Regions from separate parts of the Paenarthrobacter sp. OM7 genome, predicted to be linked through region 1. Evidence: riboswitches for the same ligand, from Rfam matches in the RefSeq annotation. Region 1 holds a riboswitch; each other region holds the start of a gene.
The links. Region 1 has a riboswitch for S-adenosylmethionine ahead of QEH68_RS07765 (homoserine O-acetyltransferase). Riboswitches for the same ligand answer to the same signal wherever they lie in the genome.
Positions count from the first base shown of each region.

Region 2: another riboswitch for S-adenosylmethionine. It lies ahead of QEH68_RS05455 (hypothetical protein); the one in region 1 lies ahead of QEH68_RS07765 (homoserine O-acetyltransferase).
Region 3: another riboswitch for S-adenosylmethionine. It lies ahead of QEH68_RS13485 (aminotransferase class V-fold PLP-dependent enzyme); the one in region 1 lies ahead of QEH68_RS07765 (homoserine O-acetyltransferase).
Region 4: another riboswitch for S-adenosylmethionine. It lies ahead of QEH68_RS18550 (DUF1737 domain-containing protein); the one in region 1 lies ahead of QEH68_RS07765 (homoserine O-acetyltransferase).

Region 1 covers NZ_CP123579.1:1,691,279-1,694,479, forward strand. The annotation lists gene QEH68_RS07760 (bifunctional o-acetylhomoserine/o-acetylserine sulfhydrylase) at 1-787, shown strand, start outside; SAM riboswitch class IV at 971-1,087, shown strand; gene QEH68_RS07765 (homoserine O-acetyltransferase) at 1,103-2,224, shown strand; gene QEH68_RS07770 (hypothetical protein) at 2,286-2,693, opposite strand; gene QEH68_RS07775 (winged helix DNA-binding domain-containing protein) at 2,769-3,201, opposite strand, start outside.
Region 2 covers NZ_CP123579.1:1,167,626-1,170,826, forward strand. The annotation lists gene QEH68_RS05445 (VIT1/CCC1 transporter family protein) at 1-779, opposite strand, end outside; gene QEH68_RS05450 (hypothetical protein) at 1,012-1,203, shown strand; gene QEH68_RS05455 (hypothetical protein) at 1,200-1,499, opposite strand; SAM riboswitch class IV at 1,516-1,635, opposite strand; gene QEH68_RS05460 (sodium:solute symporter) at 1,763-3,201, opposite strand, start outside.
Region 3 covers NZ_CP123579.1:2,919,197-2,922,397, reverse strand. The annotation lists gene QEH68_RS13490 (class I SAM-dependent methyltransferase) at 1-417, opposite strand, end outside; gene QEH68_RS13485 (aminotransferase class V-fold PLP-dependent enzyme) at 491-1,900, opposite strand; SAM riboswitch class IV at 1,933-2,046, opposite strand; gene hisN (histidinol-phosphatase) at 2,231-3,043, opposite strand; gene QEH68_RS13475 (ribosome small subunit-dependent GTPase A) at 3,098-3,201, opposite strand, start outside.
Region 4 covers NZ_CP123579.1:4,030,712-4,033,912, forward strand. The annotation lists gene QEH68_RS18545 (SulP family inorganic anion transporter) at 16-1,719, shown strand; SAM riboswitch class IV at 1,806-1,917, shown strand; gene QEH68_RS18550 (DUF1737 domain-containing protein) at 1,931-2,197, shown strand; gene QEH68_RS18555 (rhodanese-like domain-containing protein) at 2,194-2,604, shown strand; gene QEH68_RS18560 (O-succinylhomoserine sulfhydrylase) at 2,605-3,201, shown strand, end outside.

The DNA.
Region 1 (3,201 bases):
CGGTGTGCCACTCATCGTCGACAACACACTGTCCACTCCCTACCTCATCCGTCCCATCGAGTGGGGCGCCGATATCGTGGTCCACTCCGCCACCAAGTACCTCGGTGGCCACGGTTCCGCCATCGCCGGCGTGATCGTGGACTCAGGCAACTTCGACTTCGGCAAGGACCCGGAGCGCTTCCCGGGTTTCAACACCCCGGACCCCAGCTACAACGGTTTGGTCTACGCCCGGGATCTTGGCAAGGATGGGGCGCTCGGCGCCAACCTCTCCTACGTCCTGAAGGCACGCGTCCAGCTTCTCCGCGACCTCGGTTCCGCTGTGTCCCCGTTCAACGCTTTCCTGATTGCCCAGGGGCTGGAGACGCTGAGCCTGCGCGTCGAGCGTCACGTAGCCAACGCCACCAAAGTGGCCGAGTGGCTGGAAGCCCACGACGACGTCGAATCGGTTGCCTACGCGGGTCTGCCGTCCAGTCCGTGGTACGACCGTGGCCGGAAGTATGGTCCGCAAGGCACCGGCGCCATTGTTGCGTTCAACATCAAAGGTGGCGTTGAAGCGGGCAAGCGCTTCGTGGACGGACTGGAACTGCACTCGCATGTGGCCAACATCGGCGATGTCCGCTCGCTGGTCATTCACCCGGCGTCCACTACGCACAGCCAGCTGACAATTGAACAGCAGCTGGCGGCCGGTGTTAAACCCGGCCTGGTTCGCTTGTCCGTGGGAATTGAGCACGTGGATGACATCATCGCCGACCTCGAAGCCGGATTCCGGGCCGCCAAGGGAGCCTGATTCCCGACCTGGACGATACGGCGCGACCACGCCCGCCACCTTCCTGGGAGGCCGCCCGGACCGACGATTATTCGCCGGGCGGCGTTCCGGAGTGCTGCTTCGTGAACGAAAACGCCCTAAAGCGTCACACTGATGTCACATTCTTCGCCATACCCGCCCTGTATTTCCTAGACTCTTCGTATAGGTCATGAGTGCCAGCGCGTAGCCCCGGCTTGCTGGCCGGCAACCCTCCTCCGCGGTGGGGTGCCCCGGGTGAAGACCTGGCCTGTTCGCACCCAAGGCGACGGGCAAGCGCGAGTTTAAGGTGTCAAAGGAATGACCATCACTGCTACAGCCCTTCCAAAATCCGGAGAAGAAGACGGAACCGTCAAGTACGCCGCCATTGGGCCGCTGGACCTTGAAGCCGGTGGATTCCTTCCCGACGTCGTCCTCGCTTATGAGACCTGGGGGCAGCTGAACGCCGATGCCTCCAATGCCGTGCTCATCCAGCATGCCCTCACGGGCAGCACACACGTAGCCCGGGGAGCTACGGACGAAGAAGGATGGTGGGAGCAGTTGGTAGGCCCCGGTGCCACCATCGACACCACCAGGTTCTTTGTCATCTCCATCAACATCGTGGGTGGCTGCTACGGCAGCACTGGACCGTCCTCGGAGGCGCCGGACGGCCGTCCTTGGGGCTCCCGGTTCCCCTTGGTCACCCTGCGCGACAGCACCGAGGCGGAGGCGCGCCTGGCCGAAGCCCTGGGAATCGAGGCCTGGCATGCCGTGCTGGGCGGTTCCATGGGTGGCGCCCGTGCGTTGGAGTGGGCAGTGACCTTCCCGGAGCGGGTGAAACGCTGTGCCGTGATATCCGTGGGTGCCTACAGCACGGCCGAGCAGATCGCCTTTGCGCAGGCCCAAACCCTGGCCATCCGTCAGGACCCGAATTTCAACAACGGCGACTACTACGGTGGCACTGCCCCTGAACACGGGCTCGCCTTGGCCCGGCGCATCGCCCACATCACCTACCGCTCCGCACTGGAGTTGGACTTCCGCTTTGGCCGTGAAGCCCAGCACCTGGAGACACCTCTCGCCGCTGCGGTCCTGGGGGAGCGTGGCCGCTATCAGGTGGAGAGCTACCTGGACCACCAGGGAACAAAGCTCGTCCGACGATTTGACGCCAACAGCTACATCGCCCTCACCGAAGCCCTGATGTCCCACGACGTCGCACGCGGCCGTGGATCGCTGGAGGCAGCCTTGTCGCGTACCACTGCGGAGTTCTTCGTTGCGGCGGTGGACAGCGACAGGTTGTATTTCCCGGCGCAATCCCGGGAATTGGCGGCAGCCTTGCCGGGTGATGTTCCGGTTCATATCATTGAGGCGCCGATCGGCCACGACGGGTTCCTGACGGAAATCGGCCAGCTCTCAGCACAGCTCCGCGGAGCCTTCTTCGCCTAAGTTGAGTGGCCGTTGCAGGACAGTTGAGTAGCGGCTGCAGGACGCCGGGTTGGCCGCCAGGCTAGCCGTTCATGATGTCGCCGCGCTGCTTCATGTAGTCCTCCATGGCGATCTCCCCGTTGCTGAATTTTGCGTCCAGCTCTGCCAGCTTGCGAGCGCGGTAGCCTTGCGGCTCCGATCCGTTGGTGGCCGGGAAAGGCGTGGGGGAGAAAGTGTTCGACGGCGCCCCGGACTGCGGTTCGTCATCTACAGGGCGGATGACGGCCGGCCCGGACGGATAGCCCGGGTAGTCCTGGGGTGGGTAATTCTGTGCCGGGTAACCGGGGCCGGGCAGGTTCTGCTGCGGGGGATAACCGGGGCTGCGGAAGGTTCCGTTCTGGATCCGGCGCGCGCGGGATCGGTTGTACATGCGGATCCCGAGCGGAATCAGCCACGAGCAGACGATGATCCAGAAGATCAGATTGTTCACAGTGCAGGCCTCCTAGGTCGTATCCCAGCTTAGCCCGGTCGCACGGCGTGAACTCCGGCGCCTGCAGTGAGGACTTCAGAGGAGGCGGGCCTCCATGCCCAGGAACTGCCCATAGCGTTCCACTTCGGCGTCGAGGGCCATCTGTTCGGGAGGGCTTGTGGGCCGGTTCATGCGGACATCCAGGTGGCAGGCTCCGCCGGAGAATCCATGGCGCCACCATCCGGCCAACCTGCCATCCATCAGGACCACGTGCATGGGCCCGTTGTCTTCGGGGAAGTACGGTGCTGTCCCACCCAGATAGCGCCGGGACTGCGAATAGCCCATGACGTATTCGTCGTAGCACTGGATGAGGTCGATGCGGGGGAGTCTTGCGTCAGGCAGACGCGAAGGGCCCCCGGGGTTGGTGAGCTCGACGGCATCTTCCGGGGCCAGGTAAAACTCGAGGCCGTCCATGGCGAGTGATGCCAGGGCGCCCGGCGATAGCTTGCCAGCCACGTGGATGCCCAGC
Region 2 (3,201 bases), 520 kb from region 1:
ATGCCGCGGGCAAGGTAGACCAGCACCAATTCGTTGTGTTCGATGTCCAACGACGGTGCTGCCGTGAGAGTGGCTTGGGTGGGCAGCGTCGCGTTGAGCAGTTCCCGCTGGGAGCGGACAGAGACGTACTCGCCGGCGCCCATGGACAGTGCGCCCGCCAAAAGACCTGCCACACCGCTCATCAGCACCACCGGACTGGGTACGCCGGTGGCGGCCATGCCCATGACCAGCGAAAGGTTGCTCACCAGGCCGTCGTTGGCGCCGAAGACCGCGGCACGGAAGGTCCCGGAGAGCCGGTTCCGACCACGGGTAGCCAGGCCCCTGACCACCTCTTCGTGGATCTGTTCGTCAGCCACCATGGCGGGTGTTGCCGCGGGTTCGGAGCCGTAGGGGGAGCGGCCTTCTGCGCGTTGGGCCAGGGCCAGTACAAAGACCGACCCGAAGTTGCGGGCCAGGAATCCCAGGAACTGGCTGCGGGCTGACGCGGCCTTGGGCATTCCGGCGTGCTCACCCAGGAGCTTGAGCCAGTGGGCCTCGTGCCGGCCTTCGGCCTCGGCCAGGGCCAGCAGGATTTGGCGTTCTTCGCCGTCGCGCCTCTGGGCGAGTTCGCGGTAGACAGCGGCCTCGGCGCGCTCGTCGGCGAGGTACTGACGCCACCGGCGGATGTCGGCGTGCGAGGGCGCCGCGGGTTCCGTTCCGACGTTCTCGAGGGCTGCCGATTCCGGGGTGGGGTCCGGAGCTGGGCTCGACGAACCGGGGGATTCCTGGTGCTGTTGCACTTTCTCTCCTGTGCTGGGTGGGGTAGTTGCGGCCCCATTGCACGCCCCACTGTACCGCTTATCTGCGCGGTTTTTTGGCTGGTATTCCTCACTTGGAATGTTCGGCGCACCGTAATTTCCGGCCGTCCTTGACCCCCGACTTAGCCGGTGCTCAGATGGAAGGACAGGGGCGGGGGCCCACCCCGCACACGTTCAACAGGGCTTGAGCGGCCCACGAGACGGAGGTTGCACCATGAACACCACCGAATCACACGCCAACTACCCGGAACGGACCACCATTGAGTCAGATCCGGCCTATGACTACGCCGAGGACCAGGAAGTGGACGAGGCCTGGGTGGAAGAAGTGGACGCCCCCGAGGACGACGAACGTGTGGTCCCCATCGACGAGACCGAGGAATTCCGCGAAGCAGACGAGGAAATCTAGGCGGGCTCCTCGTGGCTGAGTGTGTAGTGAAGCTGCACGCCGGCGCGTTTGCCGGCCGCCGCAACAGTCACGGTTAGGGTTCTCGACGCATCACACCAAAGGGTCGGCCGGACCGCTCGGGCCAACGCCTGCGCGATCAGGTGCGGTTGGGGATGTCCGAACCGCATGGTTCCGGCCTTGGCAGTGATGGTCACCGTGCCCAGGAAGAGGTCGACGGCGGGAATCACCGCGACTGTGTGGGTGGCTGTTGTTGCCGGGGTACTGGTAGCCGGGGTGGTATCGCCTTGGTACGGCAAGGGACTGCTCCTTGGGGGAGTGCTCTTGCCCGCTCGGTTGTCTCTGGTCCGGGACGGGCCGCTTCCTCATCCGAACCACCCGTGAACATGGGGTTGGTGTGTGGCCAGTCGGAGCTTGGCACCACATCTCTTGAAGCTGGGACCACCTTACCGCACGGCTGTCCAGCAAGTTGGGGCGCCCTCTTCCCGGGGACAAAACAACGGCGGCGCCACCCCGGAAAGGGGAGGCGCCGCCGTCGAATTTTGCTCTGTTGCTTGCAGCGCTACTTGTGGCTGCTGACCGGGTGGGCCTCAGGCGGGAGTTCCTCAGAGACGGCACCGGCAACGCGCTTGTCCCAGGCCTCGCGGACTGCGGGATCAGTGGGCGGGGTGAGCAGTGAAATCACTACGTAGGCGATGAACGAAGCGGCGAGACCGTAGTAGATCGGTTCGTTGGCGTAGACGCCGTCCGCGCTCGGAATGACACCCAGGGCGAAGAGGATCAGCAGGGTCAGTGTCAGCACCGATCCAACTGCCATGGACCATGCAGCGGCGATGCCCGTGCCGCGCTTCCACACCAAACCGCCCAGGATTGCGACCAGGAGGCCACCCACCAGGATGTCGTAGGCGATGGTGAGGGCAATCACCACGTCCTGAGCCGCCATGGAAATCAGTACTGCCACGATGCCGAGTCCAAGAACCCAGTAGCGGTTGGCTTTGACGTCGTGCTCGGGGTTTTCGCTGTCATCGGTGTTGATGTTCTTGCCGAACCAGCTGGCCACGAACGGGACAACGTCCGCACGTGCCACCGTGGCTGCGGCGATCAGGGCGCCGGAAGCGGTGGACATCATGGCCGCAACAGCCGCGGCCATGACCAGGCCGCCGATGCCGACAGGCAGGATGTGGGTTGCCACCTCGGCGTAAACAACGTCCTTGCCGAGGTTGGTGACATCGATGTCCGGCAGTGCCACCCGGGCGGCCAAGCCGATCAGGGCGCCGGCGATGCCGTAGAGGATGCAGTAGACGCCGGCCGTGGCGCCGCCCCAACGGGCAACGGCGGGGGTCTTGGCAGTGAAGACGCGCTGCCAGATGTCCTGACCGATCAGGAGGCCCAGTGTGTAGACCACGAAGTACGTGATGATGGTCTGGGCGCCGATGCCATCGATCTGGAAGAAGGTGTCATCGAGGCGCTCACGGATGCCGTCCATGCCGCCGGCAGCGTTCAGGACGAACGGGAGCATCAGGAAGAAGATACCGACGGTCTTGATGATGAACTGAACCTGGTCGGCCAGCGTGATGGACCACATGCCGCCAATGGTGGAGTAAACCAGGACGATCGCGCCGCCAACGGCGATGGCAAGCCAGCGTTCCCAGTCGAAGAGCACCACGAAGATGGTGGCGTAGGCGCCGGTGGAAGTAGCGCAGAGCATGAGCGTGTACGCCAGCATGACGATGCCGGAGGTCTGCGTGGCCCTGCTGCCGTAGCGAAGGCTCAGCATCTGGGAGACCGTGTAGATCTTCAGGCGCTGGATGGTACCGGCGAACAGGAGGCTGAGCAGCAGAACGCCTGCGCCGATGGCCACTACCAGCCACATGCCGGAGATGCCGAACTTGTAGCCGAGGCCGACGCCGCCCACGGTGGAAGCGCCACCGAGGACCACAGCGGCCATGGTGCCGGTGTAAAGGAACGGTCCCAGGCGGCGGCCAGCCACCAGGAAGTCGC
Region 3 (3,201 bases), 1.2 Mb from region 1:
CAGTGGGTCGCACCAATGCCAGGCCTGGGCAACACTGACGACGTCGAATGCTGAGTCCGTCAGTCCTGTTGCTTCAGCTGTTCCCTCCAGCGCGGTGACGTGCGGCTGGGACTTGCGCAGCTGCTCCAGCATGTCGGTGGAAGGGTCGACGGCGGCAACGTCCAGTCCGCGCTCCACGAGGAGGGCCGTGAACTTGCCAGTACCCGCTCCGAGATCCGCAGCAGTCGTGGCCCCCTGGGGAACAAGCCATTCGACGGACTCCCGGGGATAACCGGGCCGCACTCGATCGTAGTGCTCGCCACCGTCCTGGAAGCTCTGGCCGAACTCGTTCCGACGGTCAGCGTGGAGCTTGGGACCACGCGGTCCGGCGGGTCCGGGAACGCCGGGCCGTCCGCTGGAGGCGGCCGGAGACGGCAATGCCACCAAAAACTCCTTCACAGGGTCGCCAAAAGATACCCTACGAATTTACCGCAGCCGCGGTAAAGCGCGTTTAGTCAACAGTGCAAGGAGCAGCGCCTGCAGTGCCGGGCGTGTTGGGCGCCCATTCCGGGTAGGTCCGGTGGTCGTTGGCAGGTACCCAGCGGCCCTCGTCCACCACGTAGTCCCAGCCCAACCCGTTGCGCTTAAGCCCTTCGATTCCTGCGAGCAGCCTCGTGGCGTCCTCCAACCGGGAGCCGACGCCAAAGCTGGCACGCAAGGAGCCTGAGGGAAGCCCGAGTCGCTTGAGCAGTGGGTGGGCGCAGAAGCGTCCATCCCGGAGGCCAACTCCGTGCTCGGCGGCCAGATACGCCGCCACCAGTCCGGCGTCGAATCCTTCCACGGAGAAGTTGACCACACCGATGGTGTCATCGGAGTCAGTGAAGATCTGGTGCACGGTCACGCCGTCGATGGCCTCCAAGCCATCCACCAGGTATCTGCGGATGGCGGCTTCATGGGCGTGCCACGCCTCCTGGTCCAGCCCGGCGAGGACCTGGGTGGCCCGGGCGAGGGTTGCGGCACCCAGGACATTGGGGGAGCCGCCTTCGTGGCGGGCAGGGCCCGTTGCCCAGCTCACCGAGTCGAGGCGGGCTTCACGGACGGCGCCGCCACCAGCCAGGTGGGGGATCCCGGCGTCGAGCCAGTCCGGGCGGCCCACTACGACGCCTGCGCCGAAGGGGGCATACAGCTTGTGACCGGAGAACACCACGTAGTCAACGTCGTCCTCGGTGATGTTGATCCGGCGGTGGGGTGCCAATTGGGCGGCATCCACAACAATCCTGGCACCGTATTCGTGCGCCAGTGCAGCGAGTTCTGCGATCGGCAGGATTTCACCTGTCACGTTGGAGGCGCCAGTGACGGCGAGCAGGCTGACCCCGCCTTGGGCCAATTCATCGCGGAGCTTGTCCACCGTGGCGGTCAACGTGGAGGCCGCTACGACGCTGCGGTGCGGGACACCCTGCCAAGGAAGAAGGTTGGCATGGTGTTCGATGTCCAGATAAAGGACTTCCCCGGAGAAACGGCCGTCAATCTGCGGAAGGCAGCCTGCCAGGAGATTCAGGGAGTCTGTGGTGTTTCGCGTGAAAATCACGGAATCGTCGGGACGCCCGCCGACGAACTCACGGACAATACTGCGCGAATTCTCATAGACCGAGGTGCTGATCTGGGACGCAAAGCCCGCGCCGCGGTGAACGCTGGCGTAGTAAGGAAGGACCTCGTTGAGGTAGGCCGAGACGATGGTCAGGGCCGGAGCCGATGCGCCGTAGTCCAGATTGGCATAGCGGACGTGGCCGCCCTGGATCAGCGGTGCCTGCAGCTCAGCGCCAGTGACGGCGGCGAGTGGCCGTGCAGCGGGAGCTGCCTGAGACGGGGTTTCACCGGCGAAAGACGGAATGATGTTTGAGTCGAACGTAACTGTGCTCATGGGACCTCACTCAAGAGGGATCCCCGGAGGGGGATCCGCGCTTGCCGCATCCGTTCCGGACCGGCCGGGTCGTCACCCGGGGCACCCCGCCGCGAATGGAGGGTTGCCGGCCAGCAAACCGGGGTTTAGCGCTGGCACTCGTGACCTGTAAAAAAGGTTAGGGCACCTCCAGTGGCCCCTCCAAAGTCACTTCGCTTTGTTAAGCACTTTGTTACGCCGGGTTGTAAATCGCCGATCTGGCGAAGAAAAAACGGCGGACGCCTCCAAAAGGAGGCGTCCGCCGTCGAATATTCGGTGAAAAGCAGCGTGCGTGCCCTGAAACGAACCTGCCTAGAGCAGGTCGTCCAGGCCCGGGTTGAGCCGCTTGAGGACTTCCGAGTGAAGGATGGAGTTGGTGGCCAGCGCGTTGCCGCCGAACGGACCGTCGTCGCCTTCCAGGGAGGTGAAACGGCCACCGGCCTCCGTAACGATCGGGACGAGGGCTGCCATGTCGTACAGGTTCAGCTCAGGCTCGCACGCGATGTCCACTGCACCCTCGGCCACCAGGCAGTATGACCAAAAATCGCCGTAGGCCCGGGTTCGCCATACATCCTCTGTGAGCCCCAGAAACTCATCCAGGTTTCCGCGGTCCTTCCACCCGGACAGGCTTGAGTAGGACAAGGAGGCATCGGAGAGGCGGGAAACGTTGGAGACCTTCAAACGGGTGGCCGCGGCAAGGGACCGGCCCATGTAGGCACCCATGTCCTTGGCAGCCCACCAGCGTTTTCCCAAGGCGGGTGCACTGACGACGCCAACCACGGGTTCACCCTCATCAACCAATGCGATCAATGTTGCCCACACCGGTACGCCCCGGACAAAATTCTTGGTCCCGTCGATGGGATCAATGATCCAACGCCGTGAACCGTGTCCGCTGCTGCCAAACTCCTCGCCAAGGACAGCATCCCGGGGGCGGGACCGGGAGAGCTGACCCCGGATGGCTTCCTCCGCTGCTTTGTCGGCGTCAGTGACAGGTGTGAGGTCTGGCTTGGTTTCGATCTTCAGGTCCAGGGCCTTGAAGCGGTCCATGGTCTGGGCATCGACTGAGTCAGCGAGGACGTGGGCAAGGCGCAGGTCATCGTTGTAGGTGGAAACGGGATGGGTCATGCCACCAAACTATCCTGAAACGCTCGCTGCAGCGGGGACGTGAAGCCGCAACGATTAGTTGACGGTGCCCAGTTCCTTGGTCTCTTTTGCTTCCATCCGGGGGTCGGCACCGAGCAACCGGCGCAACGAGGCCAACCGCGCTGCTCCTGAAGGTCCTG
Region 4 (3,201 bases), 2.3 Mb from region 1:
GGGAATGATCGCTGTATGAGTGCAGCAACCTCCCGCCCCTCCGCCAAGGAGCGACTGTCCAGCGCCTGGGCCCTCAAGGGCTACAAGCGTGAATGGCTGCGGCACGATCTCGTTGCGGGCGCTGCGCTGTTTGCTTTGCTGGTGCCCGCCGGGATGGCCTATGCACAGGCAGCAGGGCTTCCCCCGGTCACCGGGCTTTACGCAACAGTGGTCCCGCTGCTGGTTTATGCGGTGGTGGGGCCCTCCCGCATTCTGGTCCTGGGACCCGACTCTGCCCTGGCCACTATGATCGCCGCGGCCATTGTGCCGCTGGCAGCGGGAAGCAGCGAAAAATCCGTGGCGCTGGCCGGCTTGCTGGCCGTGTTGATCGGGGCGCTCATGCTTGCGGGCTCGGCACTGAAACTGGGAGCCATCACGGGCCTGCTGTCCAAACCCATCCGGCTCGGGTACCTCAACGGAATCGCACTGTTGGTGGCCCTTTCGCAACTCCCGGCGTTTCTGGGTATTGAGGCCGACGGCGACGTCTGGCAAAAGCTCGCGAAGGTCACTACCGGGTTACTTGGCGGTGAGGTCAACATCACCGCGCTGTTGTTGGGAGCGGGGTCGCTGGCGCTCATCTGGATCCCCCGGCTCCTGAAGTGGAAGGTACCCGGCGTCCTGTTGGCGGTGGTTGGCTCGTGCGTGGCGACGGCGGTCTTCGGGCTCAACGACGACGTGAAGGTCACCGGGGTCCTGCCGCAGGGCCTGCCCATGCCCGCACTCGGGGGTATTGGCTGGGCCGACGCCCTGATGCTGCTCCCCGCCGCCGCGGGCATCGCGCTCATGGCTTTCGCTGACACTGGCGTGTTGTCTCAAACATTGGCAGCCAAGGAAGGGAAGAAGGTCTCCGGAAACAGGGAAATGGCAGCGCTTGGAGCAGCCAATGCCGCTACAGGCCTCCTGGGTGGATTCCCCATTTCAGGCAGTACCTCCAGGACACCGGTAGCCGTGGATGCCGGCGCAAAATCCCAGATGACAGGCGTGGTGGGCTCCGTGCTGGTACTGGCGTTCATGCTGTTGGCTCCGGGAGTAACCGAGTACCTGCCGTCGGCAACCCTGGCCGCCGTCGTCATCGCCGCGGCCATTGCCCTCGCAGATCCTGCCGGCGTCAGGCGGCTCCTGGGGCTGAGCCGCAGCGAGTCCGTGGTGATGCTGGCTGCGTTCCTGGGAGTGCTGACGGTGGGTGTCCTCCAGGGAATCGTGGTGGCCATCGCCTTGGCACTCCTGGACTTTGTCCGCAGGGCATGGGATCCGTACAGAACCGAACTCGGCGCAGAGGAAGGCCTTCCCGGGTATCACGACCTTGAACGCCACCCCGAGGGCAAGCGCATCCCCGGGCTCTTGATCCTCCGGTTTGATGCACCCCTGTTCTTCGGCAACGGACAGGTCCTGGCGAGCTTCGTGAGGGAGCAACTCGACGAGGCCCCGGACGAGTCCGCGGAGCCCGTCACCCACATCATCCTTGCCGCCGAACCGATCACCGGGATCGACACCACAGCTTTGGATGACTTGGTAACCCTGGACGAATGGTTGGCCAGAAAAGGAGTGGATCTGGTGTTTGCCGAGCTCAAAGGGCCCGTGAAGGACAAGTTGATCCGCCTCGGCACGGCGGCCCGTTTTACGCCGGACCACTTCTACCCCACTGTCGGCGCGGCAGTGCGGGAGCTCAAGGACCGATAGTGGATCAGCCTCCGATTACGCAACATGACGACGGTGCAGCCGCCCGCAAGTGCAGCCCGACGCCCGTGGATGTTACGTTTTTCTTGAGTAATGAGTACCAGCGCAAAGCCCTGACTTGCTGGTCGGCAACCCTCTCTCCGGCGGGGTGCCTCAGGTGACTACTCGGCGTATCGACAACTCGAACTGCAAGCGTGACTGAGGAGCACCAGCAATGCCTGAACCCACTGAAGAAAAACTCTCCTACCGCCTGATTACAGGCCCGGATAACCGCGATTTCTGCGAGCGTATCCACAACTCCCTCGCCGAAGGCTATGTGCTCCATGGCAGCCCGGCAGCCACCTTCAACGGCACGGACGTCATCGTGGCCCAAGCCATTGTGCTGCCTGCGGCGATCGCCAATGCTGATGCCGCCGTCGCCAACGCAGTGGACCAACTTGAGAATTACGACGATGAAGAAGCGTTCGAGGGCCACGCATGAGCTACGCAGGTGACCTGACCCCACAGGACGCGTGGGCCAAGCTCGAAGAAGGCGCGATCCTGGTGGATGTGCGCACCGAGGGCGAGTGGGCCCACATCGGCATACCCGACACCAAAGCCACCGAGAACGATCCCCTGTTCATCCAGTGGAACCTGGCTGGCGGTATCCCGAACTCCCGCTTTATCGAGGACCTGCAGCAGCAGGCACCCGAGGATGACGCCGTGGAGCTCGTGTTCATCTGCCGCTCCGGCCAGCGCTCCATCTCCGCCGCCATTGCCGCAACACAGGCCGGCTTCACGGCGTACAACGTCCTTGAGGGCTTCGAAGGCGAACCGGACCGCTACGGTGAGCGCACCGTAAACGGCTGGAAGAACCGTGGCCTGCCGACGAATCTGGGGACCGAGTAAGTGACTTTCAATCCCGACGCCGCCGGCTGGAGCCCTGACACCCAGGCCGTTCGCGGTGGCCTTGACCGCACCAATTTCCAGGAAACGTCCGAGCCCGTTTTCCTGAACTCCGGCTTTGTCTACGAATCGGCTGCCGCTGCCGAACGTGCCTTTACCGGCGAGGACGAACGCTTCGTTTACTCCCGCTACGGCAACCCGTCCGTCGCCACGTTCCAGGAGCGGCTGCGGCTGCTCGAAGGAACCGAGGCGTGCTTTGCGACAGCCTCCGGCATGTCCGCGGTCTTCACCGCTTTGGGTGCCTTGCTGGCTGCCGGCGACCGCGTGGTGGCCGCGCGCTCGCTGTTCGGCTCCTGCTTCGTGATCCTCAACGAGATCCTGCCCCGCTGGGGCGTGGAGACGGTGTTCGTTGACGGCCCGAATCTGGAGCAGTGGCGCGAAGCCCTCTCGGAACCGACCACCGCCGTGTTCTTTGAGTCGCCCTCCAATCCGATGCAGGAGATCGTGGACATCGCCGCCGTCAGCGAACTGGCGCATGCTGCCGGGGCGACTGTCGTGGTGGACAATGTGTTCGCCACTCCCCTCCTGCAGCGCTGCGGT